Bradyrhizobium sp. AZCC 1610: one gene and its partners. The main gene of each other region encodes a partner of the protein of the gene in region 2 in a complex. Links are inferred from orthologs where the notes say so. Each region holds a gene or a part of one and is shown on either strand. Other genes may lie near its edges.

Evidence for each region.
Region 1: the proteins of secY (region 2) and secA are in contact, whole or in part, in a crystal structure (PDB 3DIN), measured with the Thermotoga maritima proteins. The link is inferred for Bradyrhizobium sp. AZCC 1610 from one-to-one orthologs. Residues at the interface, in WP_004081795.1 of Thermotoga maritima: Glu108, Gly109, Glu110, Glu111, Ala236, Glu237, Arg238, Arg239, Ile240, Thr241, Ile242, Gln243, Tyr244, Ala245, Arg246, Arg247, Val248, Thr249, Gly250, Arg251, Arg252, Val253, Tyr254, Gly256, Ala257, Ser258, Thr259, Tyr260, Leu261, Pro262; in WP_004082002.1 of Thermotoga maritima: Glu261, Ala262, Arg263, Lys300, Ala301, Arg302, Thr303, Ile304, Ile305, Leu323, Tyr324, Asp325, Pro326, Val329, Ser330, Tyr333, Ile336, Lys340, Phe345, Val349, Glu363, Phe364, Tyr374, Ser375, Gly376, Gly377, Glu393, Ile395, Thr482, Ser483.
Region 3: secY (region 2) and secG share a complex: the UniProt entries of both Escherichia coli proteins name them as parts of the sec protein translocase complex. The link is inferred for Bradyrhizobium sp. AZCC 1610 from one-to-one orthologs.

The regions. Positions count from the first base shown.
Region 1 is NZ_JAZHRR010000001.1:6,860,542-6,864,079, reverse strand. The notes cover bases 45-3,429. They hold secA (preprotein translocase subunit SecA), read left to right. Parts: upstream 45-391; coding sequence 392-3,229; downstream 3,230-3,429. Other genes in these bases: V1279_RS33610 (murein L,D-transpeptidase family protein), read right to left, coding at 3,427-3,429. In the rest of the region: V1279_RS33620 (peptidylprolyl isomerase), read right to left, coding at 1-42; more of V1279_RS33610, read right to left, coding at 3,430-3,538. UniProt on the Escherichia coli protein: Required for protein export, interacts with the SecYEG preprotein conducting channel.
Region 2 is NZ_JAZHRR010000001.1:3,972,844-3,975,807, reverse strand. The notes cover bases 96-2,906. They hold secY (preprotein translocase subunit SecY), read left to right. Parts: upstream 96-740; coding sequence 741-2,072; downstream 2,073-2,906. Other genes in these bases: V1279_RS19710 (adenylate kinase), read left to right, coding at 2,152-2,906; rplO (50S ribosomal protein L15), read left to right, coding at 106-594. Outside these bases: rpmD (50S ribosomal protein L30), read left to right, coding at 1-30; more of V1279_RS19710, read left to right, coding at 2,907-2,964. UniProt on the Escherichia coli protein: The central subunit of the protein translocation channel SecYEG. Consists of two halves formed by TMs 1-5 and 6-10.
Region 3 is NZ_JAZHRR010000001.1:3,510,953-3,513,890, forward strand. Bases 52-2,836 are described here. They hold secG (preprotein translocase subunit SecG), read right to left. Parts: upstream 1,742-2,836; coding sequence 1,361-1,741; downstream 52-1,360. Other genes in these bases: V1279_RS17405 (CTP synthase), read right to left, coding at 52-1,194; V1279_RS17415 (helix-turn-helix domain-containing protein), read left to right, coding at 1,968-2,534; V1279_RS17420 (hypothetical protein), read left to right, coding at 2,541-2,836. In the rest of the region: more of V1279_RS17405, read right to left, coding at 1-51; more of V1279_RS17420, read left to right, coding at 2,837-2,891; V1279_RS17425 (GNAT family N-acetyltransferase), read left to right, coding at 2,913-2,938. UniProt on the Escherichia coli protein: Subunit of the protein translocation channel SecYEG. Overexpression of some hybrid proteins has been thought to jam the protein secretion apparatus resulting in cell death; while this may be true it also results in FtsH-mediated degradation of SecY.

The DNA of each region.
Region 1 (3,538 bases), 2.9 Mb from region 2 along the record:
GAAGCGCAGGCCGGTTTTCGTTTCCGGGAACGAGGTGGTCATGGAAAATCCTTGTCTTGAAGAAGGGGGCAGCAAAAGGCGGCGGGACACTCGCCCAATCATGCGGCCTTGGCAACGCGAAAAGTCTGTCAAAATGATGAATTCCTTGACAGATGGACCCACGTTGACAAGGCCCCAACCCAGCCATATCTGTGCCGGATCGTACGGCGGCGATAGCGCTTATTTTGCTGCGTTTTTTGCCGTTGAACCTTGGATTGCTTAATTCCCACTCATTAGGCGGATGACCCCCGGATCGGGGTGTTTGCCGCGACGCGTCACGGTGAGTTGATAAGCAATTTGGTGGACCCCGTCACGGCTTGCAACGCAAGTAACGGCAAAGGCAGGAATTGGCATGATCGGCGCGCTCGCCCGCAAGTTTTTCGGCTCCGCCAACGACCGGCGGGTGAAGGGATATCAGTCCCGCGTCGACGCCATCAACGCGCTTGAGCCCGAGCTCGCCGCGCTCTCCGACGAGGCGCTGAAGGCCCGCACCGCCGAGTTCCGCCAGCAACTCGCCGACGGCAAGACGCTCGACGATATCCTGGTTCCGGCCTTCGCCACCGTGCGCGAAGCCGCCAAGCGCACCCTCGGCCAGCGCCATTTCGACGTCCAGCTGATCGGCGGCATGGTACTGCATGAGGGCGACATCGCCGAGATGAAGACCGGCGAAGGCAAGACGCTGGTGGCGACGCTTGCGGTCTATCTCAACGCGCTGGCCAGCAAGGGCGTCCATGTCGTCACCGTCAACGACTACCTCGCCCGCCGCGATAGCGAATGGATGGGCCAGATCTACAATTTCCTCGGCCTGACCGTCGGCGTGATCGTGCACGGGCTCGACGATTCCGAGCGCAAGGAAGCCTATTCGCGCGACATCACCTACGGCACCAACAACGAATACGGTTTCGACTATCTGCGCGACAACATGAAGTACCGGCTGGAGGACATGGTCCAGCGCGGCCATTTCTACGCCATCGTCGACGAAGTCGACTCGATCCTGATCGACGAGGCGCGCACGCCGCTGATCATCTCCGGTCCGCTCGACGACCGCTCGGAATTCTACAACACCATCGACACCTTCTTCCCCCAGCTCGACAAGACCGATTACGAGGTCGACGAGAAGCAGCGCACGGTGACGCTGACCGAAGCCGGCATGGAGAAGATCGAGACGCTGTTGCGCGATGCCGGTCAGCTCAAGGGTGAATCGCTCTACGACGTCGAGAACGTCTCCGTCGTTCACCACATCAACCAGGCGCTGCGGGCGCACTCGCTGTTCAACCGCGACAAGGACTACATCGTCCGCGACGGCGAAGTCATCATCATCGACGAATTCACCGGCCGCATGATGCAGGGCCGCCGCTATTCCGAAGGCCTGCATCAGGCGCTGGAAGCCAAGGAGCACGTCCAGGTCCAGCCGGAAAACCAGACGCTGGCCTCGATCACATTCCAGAACTATTTCCGGATGTACGAAAAGCTCGCCGGCATGACCGGTACGGCGCTGACCGAAGCCGACGAATTGTTCGACATCTACAAGCTCGAGGTCGTGGAAATCCCGACCAACGTGCCGGTCGCGCGTCTCGACGAGGACGATGAAGTCTACCGCACCCAGAACGAGAAATACGCCGCGATCCTGGCCGAGATCGAACGCGCCAATGCGCGGCTGCAGCCGGTGCTGGTCGGCACCGCCTCGATCGAAAAGTCGGAAGTGCTGGCCGATTACCTGAAGAAGCATGGTTACAAGCAGATCGATTTCGGCTCTGAATCCAGCATGGAAAAGCTCTATGCGGCGGCGCGTGCGGGCAAACCGGCAAAACTGTTTGCGGTGTTGAATGCGCGCTTCCACGAACAGGAAGCCTATATCGTCGCCGAAGCCGGCGTCCCCGGCGCGATCACGATCGCGACCAACATGGCCGGCCGCGGTACCGACATCAAGCTCGGCGGTTCGCTCGAGATGCGGATCCTGCAGGAGACCGCCAACATTACCGACGAGGCCGAGAAGGCCACGAAGATCGAACAGATCAAGGCCGACATCGAACGCTTCCGCGAGATCGTGCTGAAGGCCGAGGACGTGGTCGAGGTCGAGCCCGCCAAGGGCAGCAAGCCGGCCAAGACCATCACCAAGCCGGGTGGGCTCTACATCATGGGCTCGGAGCGGCATGAATCCCGCCGCATCGACAACCAGTTGCGCGGCCGTTCCGGCCGTCAGGGCGACCCCGGCCGCTCGAAGTTCTTCCTGTCGCTGGAAGACGATCTGATGCGGATCTTCGGGTCCGACCGGCTCGACAGCATGCTGCAGCGGCTCGGCCTGAAAGAGGGCGAGGCCATCATCCATCCCTGGATCAACAAGGCGCTGGAAAAGGCGCAGCAGAAGGTCGAAGCCCGCAACTTCGACATCCGCAAGAACCTGCTCAAGTTCGACAACGTGCAGAACGACCAGCGCAAGGTGATCTTCGATCAGCGCGTCGAACTGATGAAGAGCGACAGCGTGGCCGAAATGGTTGCGGACATGCGTCATGATTTCATCGACGACATCGTCGTCAAGCATGTGCCGGAACACGCCTATGCCGAGCAGTGGGATGTCGCGGGCCTCAAGGAAGAACTTAAGCGCGTGCTCGACGTCGACCTGCCGGTCGACGAATGGGCCAAGGAAGAGGGCATTGCCGACGAGGAATTGCTGACGCGGATCGAGCAGCGCGTCGACGAGCACATGGCGGCCAAGGTGGCGCAGTGGGGCCCCGACGTGATGCGCTATGTCGAGAAGACCATTCTGCTGCAGACGCTGGATCATCTCTGGCGCGAACACCTGATCATGCTCGATCATCTGCGTCAGGTGATCGGCCTGCGCGGCTATGGCCAGCGCGATCCGTTGCAGGAGTACAAGTCGGAAGCCTTCGGCCTGTATGAGGCAATGACCGCGCACCTGCGCGAGGCGGTGACGGCGCAATTGATGCGCGTCGAGATCGTGCCGCCGGAAGAGCAGCAGCCGGTGCTGCCGGCGATGGAGGCGCACAAGTTCGATCCCAATACCGGCGAAGACGAGATGGCCTTCGCCAACGTCTCGCTGGTGCCTGAAGTCGCGGACGCTGATCGCGATCCCAAGAATCCCGCAAGCTGGGGCAAGGTCGGCCGCAACGAGGATTGTCCCTGCGGAAGCGGCAAGAAGTACAAGCATTGCCACGGCAAATACGGGTGATTTTTTCGGTGATGGCGCGCTGACGCCATCACGCGCCGCTGTCATCACACGCGCCGCTGTCATCATCCGCGAAGGCGGATGATCCAGTACGCCGCACCGCTTCGGTTCTTCCAATACGCGTTAGGGAACACCCGCTTTCGCAGGGCGCATGACGGCACTGTGCTGTTGTGCAGTCCGGGGGAGCCGCGTCGCGCTTCTTACTTCACCGCCCCGAAGCGGCTGTCGAACGAGTTCGACGACACGATCGGTGCGGAGCCGGAGACCTGGTTGTCCTTGGCAGCGGGGCCCGGGGTATCCGACACGGACGCT
Region 2 (2,964 bases):
CATCTCGTCCGCGTCGTCGACGAGAAATAAGCTCGGAGCATGATCCCGAAAAGCGGGTACTGGTTTTCGGTTAAGATCATGCTCCAAGGATAAAGGAAACTAACGATGAAGCTCAGCGATATCGCCGACAACGCCGGCTCGCGCAAGAAGCGCATGCGCGTCGGCCGTGGCATCGGTTCGGGCAAGGGCAAGACTTCGGGCCGCGGCGGCAAGGGCCAGACCGCGCGTTCGGGCGTGCGCATCAAGGGCTTCGAAGGCGGCCAGATGCCGTTGCATCGCCGCCTGCCGAAGCGCGGCTTCAACAACATCTTCCGGCTCGACTTCGCCGAGATCAACCTCGATCGGCTGCAGGAGGCGATCGACGCCAAGCTGGTCGACGCCAAGGAAACCGTCACCGTCGAATCGCTTGTGAAGGCGGGCGTGATCCGTCGCGCCAAGGACGGCCTGCGGCTGCTCGGCCGCGGCGAACTCAAGGCCAAGCTCGCGATCGAGGTGCACGGCGCCTCGAAATCCGCGGTTGCGGCGGTCGAGAAGGCCGGCGGCACGGTGAAGATCCTGGCCCCGGCCAAGAAGGAAGACGGCGAGGCGGCGTAACATCTGCGTCATCGTCCGCGAATGAGCGGGCGGTCCGCACGGTAGGATGATGGACTTATCGAAGCCGAGCACCAAATAATGTCCGGCGTCTGCCGATCGCCCCGCCAGGGGCGACGGCTCGAGGGACGGCGGGAGAAAGCCTGAACATGGTCTCAGCAGCAGAACAACTTGCGGCAAACCTCAACTTCGGCGCACTGGCGAAAGCCGACGAACTGAAGAAGCGCATCTGGTTCACGCTGGGTGCGCTGCTTGTTTATCGGCTCGGCACCTATATCCCGCTGCCCGGCATCGATCCCGCGGCCTGGGAGCAGGTGTTCAAGTCGCAGGCCGGCGGCATCCTCGGCATGTTCAACATGTTCGCCGGCGGCGGCATCAACCGCATGGCGATCTTCGCGCTGAACATCATGCCGTACATCTCGGCATCGATCATCATCCAGCTCTTGACCACCGTATCGCCCAAGCTCGAAGCGCTGAAGAAGGAAGGCGAAGCTGGCCGAAAAACGCTGAACCAGTATACCCGCTATCTCACGGTGATCCTCGCCACGTTCCAGGCCTACGGCATCGCCGTCGGCCTGCAGGGCGCCGGCAACGTCGTCAGCGAACCCGGGCTGTTCTTCCTCATTTCCACCACGGTCACGCTGACCGGCGGCACCATGTTCCTGATGTGGCTCGGCGAGCAGATCACCTCGCGCGGCATTGGCAACGGTATTTCGCTGATCATTCTGGCCGGCATCGTTGCCGAGCTGCCGTCTGCTCTCGCCAACATGCTGGAACTGGGACGCCAGGGCGCGCTCTCGACCGGGCTGATCCTGCTGGTGATCGCGATGGCGATCGTCGTGATCGCCTTCATCGTATTCATGGAGCGCGCGCAGCGGCGGCTTTTGATCCAGTATCCGAAGCGACAGGTCGGCAACAAGATGTTCGAGGGCCAGTCCTCGCATCTGCCGCTCAAGCTCAACACCTCGGGCGTGATCCCGCCGATCTTCGCCTCGTCGCTGTTGCTGCTGCCGGCGACGGTTGCGAACTTCAACGCCGGCCAGGGCCCGGAATGGTTCCAGTGGCTCAACACCCAGCTCAGCCACGGCCGTCCGCTGTTCCTGATCCTCTACCTGAGCCTGATCGTGTTCTTCGCATTCTTCTATACCGCGATCGTGTTCAACCCGACCGAGACCGCCGACAATCTGAAGAAGCATGGCGGCTTCATCCCGGGCATTCGTCCGGGCGAGCGCACCGCCGAATATATCGATTACGTGCTGTCGCGCGTTACCGTGCTTGGTGCGATCTATCTGGCGATCGTCTGTCTGATTCCCGAGATCCTGATTTCCTATGCTTCGGTGCCGTTCTACTTCGGCGGTACCTCGCTTCTGATCGTCGTCAGCGTGACGATGGATACGGTGGCGCAGGTGCAGGGCTATCTCCTGGCCCATCAGTATGAGGGGCTGATCAGGAAATCCAAGTTGAGGGGCCGCCGCCGCTGAGCAGCAGCGGCCACGCGCGGTCTGAAATCCAATACAGGGTGCGCGGCATTTCGCTCACCAAGCCGGGGGGCGAATAGTCATGAGATTGATCCTTTTGGGTCCGCCGGGCGCGGGCAAGGGGACCCAGGCGCAGCGGCTGGTTCAGAAGTACGGCATCGTCCAGCTCTCGACCGGCGAGATGCTGCGCGCGGCGGTCGCAGCCCAAACGCCGGTCGGCCTGCAGGCCAAGGACATCATGGCCAGCGGTGCGCTGGTGCCGGATGAGATCGTGATCGGGATCATCTCCGACCGTCTCGACCAGCCCGACATGAAGAACGGTTTCATCCTCGACGGCTTTCCGCGCACGGTGCCTCAGGCGGTCGCGCTCGACGAACTCCTGAAGAAGAAGCACATCAAGCTCGACGCCGTGATCGAACTGCGCGTCAACGAGAGCGCGCTTCTGAACCGCGTCGAGACGCGCGTCGCCGAGATGCAGGCCCGCGGCGAAGACGTGCGAATCGACGATACCCCGGAAGTGCTGTCGAAGCGGCTGGCCAACTACCGTGCGCAGACCGAGCCACTGATTCACTATTATTCGGAGCGGCGGAAGCTTCTGACGGTCGACGGAATGATGACCATCGAGCACGTCACCCGCGAGATCAACCGGATCCTGACCGCGATCGGGGCGGTGGAACCCAGAGCTGCCAGGTCCGCGGCGCCGGCCAGGAAGGCCGCAGCGGCCACCAGGAAGACCGCCATGCCGGCGGGCAAAATGGCCGCCAAAACCGCCCGGAAGGCTGCCAAATCGGCCCCAAAGGGCAGAAAAACGGCATCGAAGGGGGTTGGTAAGGCGAGCAAGAAGGCCGCTTCGCCGGCCAAGGGGCGGGGGGCCGGCAAGGCCAGAAAGACAGCA
Region 3 (2,938 bases), 460 kb from region 2 along the record:
CTCGATGCCGACGAGATTGCGCGCGGCCTCGATCACCGCCATCTGCATGCCGAAGCAGATGCCGAAATACGGCACGTCGCGGACGCGCGCGAACTGCGCCGCGCGGATCTTGCCTTCCGCGCCGCGCTGGCCGAAGCCGCCCGGGACCAGGATGCCGTTGACGTGCTCGAGGAACGGCGCCGGGTCCTCGTTCTCGAACACTTCGCTCTCGATCCAGTCGAGATTGACCTTAACCTTGTTGGCGATGCCGCCATGAGAGAGCGCCTCGATCAGCGATTTATAGGCGTCCTTCATGCCGGTGTATTTGCCGACAATGGCAATGGTCACCGCGCCTTCCGGGTTGCGCACGCGTTCGTTGATGACGTTCCAGCTCTGCAGCGCCGGCGGAATCTTTGGCGTGATGCCGAACGCGGCCAGCACCTCATCGTCGAGGCCAGCGACGTGATAGGCCTCAGGCACAGCGTAGATATTGTCGACGTCCCTCGCCTCGATCACCGCACTTTCGCGCACGTTGCAGAACAGGCCGAGCTTGCGCCGCTCTTCCTTCGGGATTTCACGGTCGGTGCGGCACAGCAAAATATCCGGCTGGATGCCGATCGAACGCAGTTCCTTCACCGAATGCTGGGTCGGCTTGGTCTTGAGCTCGCCCGCGCTCGGAATGAACGGCAGCAGCGTCAGATGAATATAGACCGCATGGTCGCGCGGCAGCTCGTTCTTGAGCTGACGGATCGCTTCGAAGAACGGGAGGCCTTCGATGTCGCCGACGGTGCCGCCAATCTCGACCAGCACGAAATCGTATTCGTCGTTGCCCGAGAGCACGAATTCCTTGATTGCGTTGGTGACGTGCGGAACCACCTGAATAGTCGCGCCGAGATAATCGCCACGGCGTTCCTTGGTGATGATGTCCTGATAGATACGCCCGGTGGTGATGTTGTCGGCCTTGGTGGCCGGACGCCCCGTGAAGCGCTCGTAATGGCCGAGATCGAGATCGGTCTCGGCGCCGTCGTCGGTCACGAACACTTCGCCGTGCTGATACGGCGACATCGTTCCGGGATCGAGGTTGAGATAGGGGTCGAGTTTGCGGAGACGGACCTTGTACCCGCGAGCCTGCAGCAGGGCACCGAGTGCCGCCGAAGCCAGACCCTTTCCGAGCGAAGAAACCACGCCGCCGGTGATGAATATGTACCGCGCCATGGGATTCTACCTTTAAGGCCACTGCCCCGATTCGCCAAAACGAATCGCATGCGCGGGCAAACATTCCGCCGGGCTGTGGGTGACGTGAAATTTAGAGCGATATCAAAGCATTGATGGGAAGTTCTGATACAGGACGGTAGCGGCCGCCCTGCATAGCCACCCTGCTTTATTGCGAACGCGGCGCCTGCGGACCCGACTGGCCCTGCTGTTCATCCACCTTCTTAAGCGTATCGAGCACGCCGCCGGAGGTCGGTGGAGCGACCGGCGTCGCGCCGCCCGGCTGGGACTGCGTCGTCGGCGCGGGGCCGAGGATCGAGGCCGGCTTGCGATCGACGCCGGCGAGCCAGGCCAGTGCCATGCTGGTCAGGAAGAAAAGTCCCGCCAGGACCGCCGTCGTCCGCGTCAAGAGATTGGCGGTGCCGCGGCTCGACATAAAGCCGGCGCCGCCACCCATGCCGAGGCCGCCGCCTTCGGATTTCTGCAGCAGCACGGCGCCGATCAGCACCGAGACGATCATGAGGTGAACGACGATAATGACGGTCTGCATCTCAAAACCTTCCGTCACAAGCGAAGCGCGCCGGTCTTCGGCTGCACCAAGAGCTTGCGGGTTTTCCTGAAGTTGCGCGGTGTTACACGATCGGACGGGGCATTGTCACCCCCAACCGCCACCGTGGAGATAATTGCCGCAGGCGCGACGGCAAGGCTGTCCCCGGCTCTCGCGCGACGTTTGAATCCGGAGTTGAGGTCGCAGCAATTTCTCTTATAATAGACGGATGGATACTATAGTAGACGATCTCAGCGCCCGGCTCGCCCACCGCCTGCGGCTCGAGCGCGACAGCCGCGGCTGGTCGCTGGCGGATCTGGCCGAGCGCTCCGGGGTTTCCAAGGCGACCATCAGCAAGATCGAGCGCGCCGAGGTCAGCCCGACCGCGGTGGTGCTGGTTCGGCTCGCCAGCGCTTTCGATCTCACCCTCGCCGGCCTGATGCTGCGTGCCGAAGGCCAGGGTGGGCGTCTTTCGCGCGCCGCCGAGCAGCCGGTGTGGCGCGATCCCGAGACCGGCTATCTGCGCACGCAGGTGTTCAACCGCCCCGATCATCCCGTCGAGATCATCAAGGTCGAGATGCCGGCGAAACAGCGCGTGACGCTGCCCGCCTCATCCTACGCACACATCCGCCAGGTCCTCTGGGTGTTGTCGGGCGCGCTCATCCTGATCGATGGCGGCGAGCGCCACGAACTCGGCACCGGCGACTGCCTCGGATTCGGTCCGCCGGCGGAAGTGACGTTTGCCAACGAAAGCGCCGTGCCCTGCACTTACGTCATCGCCCTTGCCCGGAGCTAGCAGGCGATGGCGGAGATCGAAACCAGGCGTTCACCGTCCGACCCGGCGGATCCGGCAAACCTCACTCCCGCCGGCCACAATGGCGGTCCGCCGCTCGACGAGCACCGGCCTGAATGGGGCGACGGGGGAATCGGGAATTATTTCTACTGGAAAACGGCGCATCGCGCGGCCTGGAAAAACCCCTCGCCCGGCATCGTCGCATTTCGGATCAGGAAAGCCGAGCGCCTCGGCCTCACCTACGAAGAATACACGCTGGAAATTCTCGAACGCGGCCGTCACCTGCAGATCGAGGATGTCGAACGCATTGCGCAGATCAAGCGGGCGCGCTCCGCCCGCACCGTCAATCATCGAAAGTGACCATCGCGGAAATTCATCCTCATGTCGGATATCCAGATCAAAGCCCT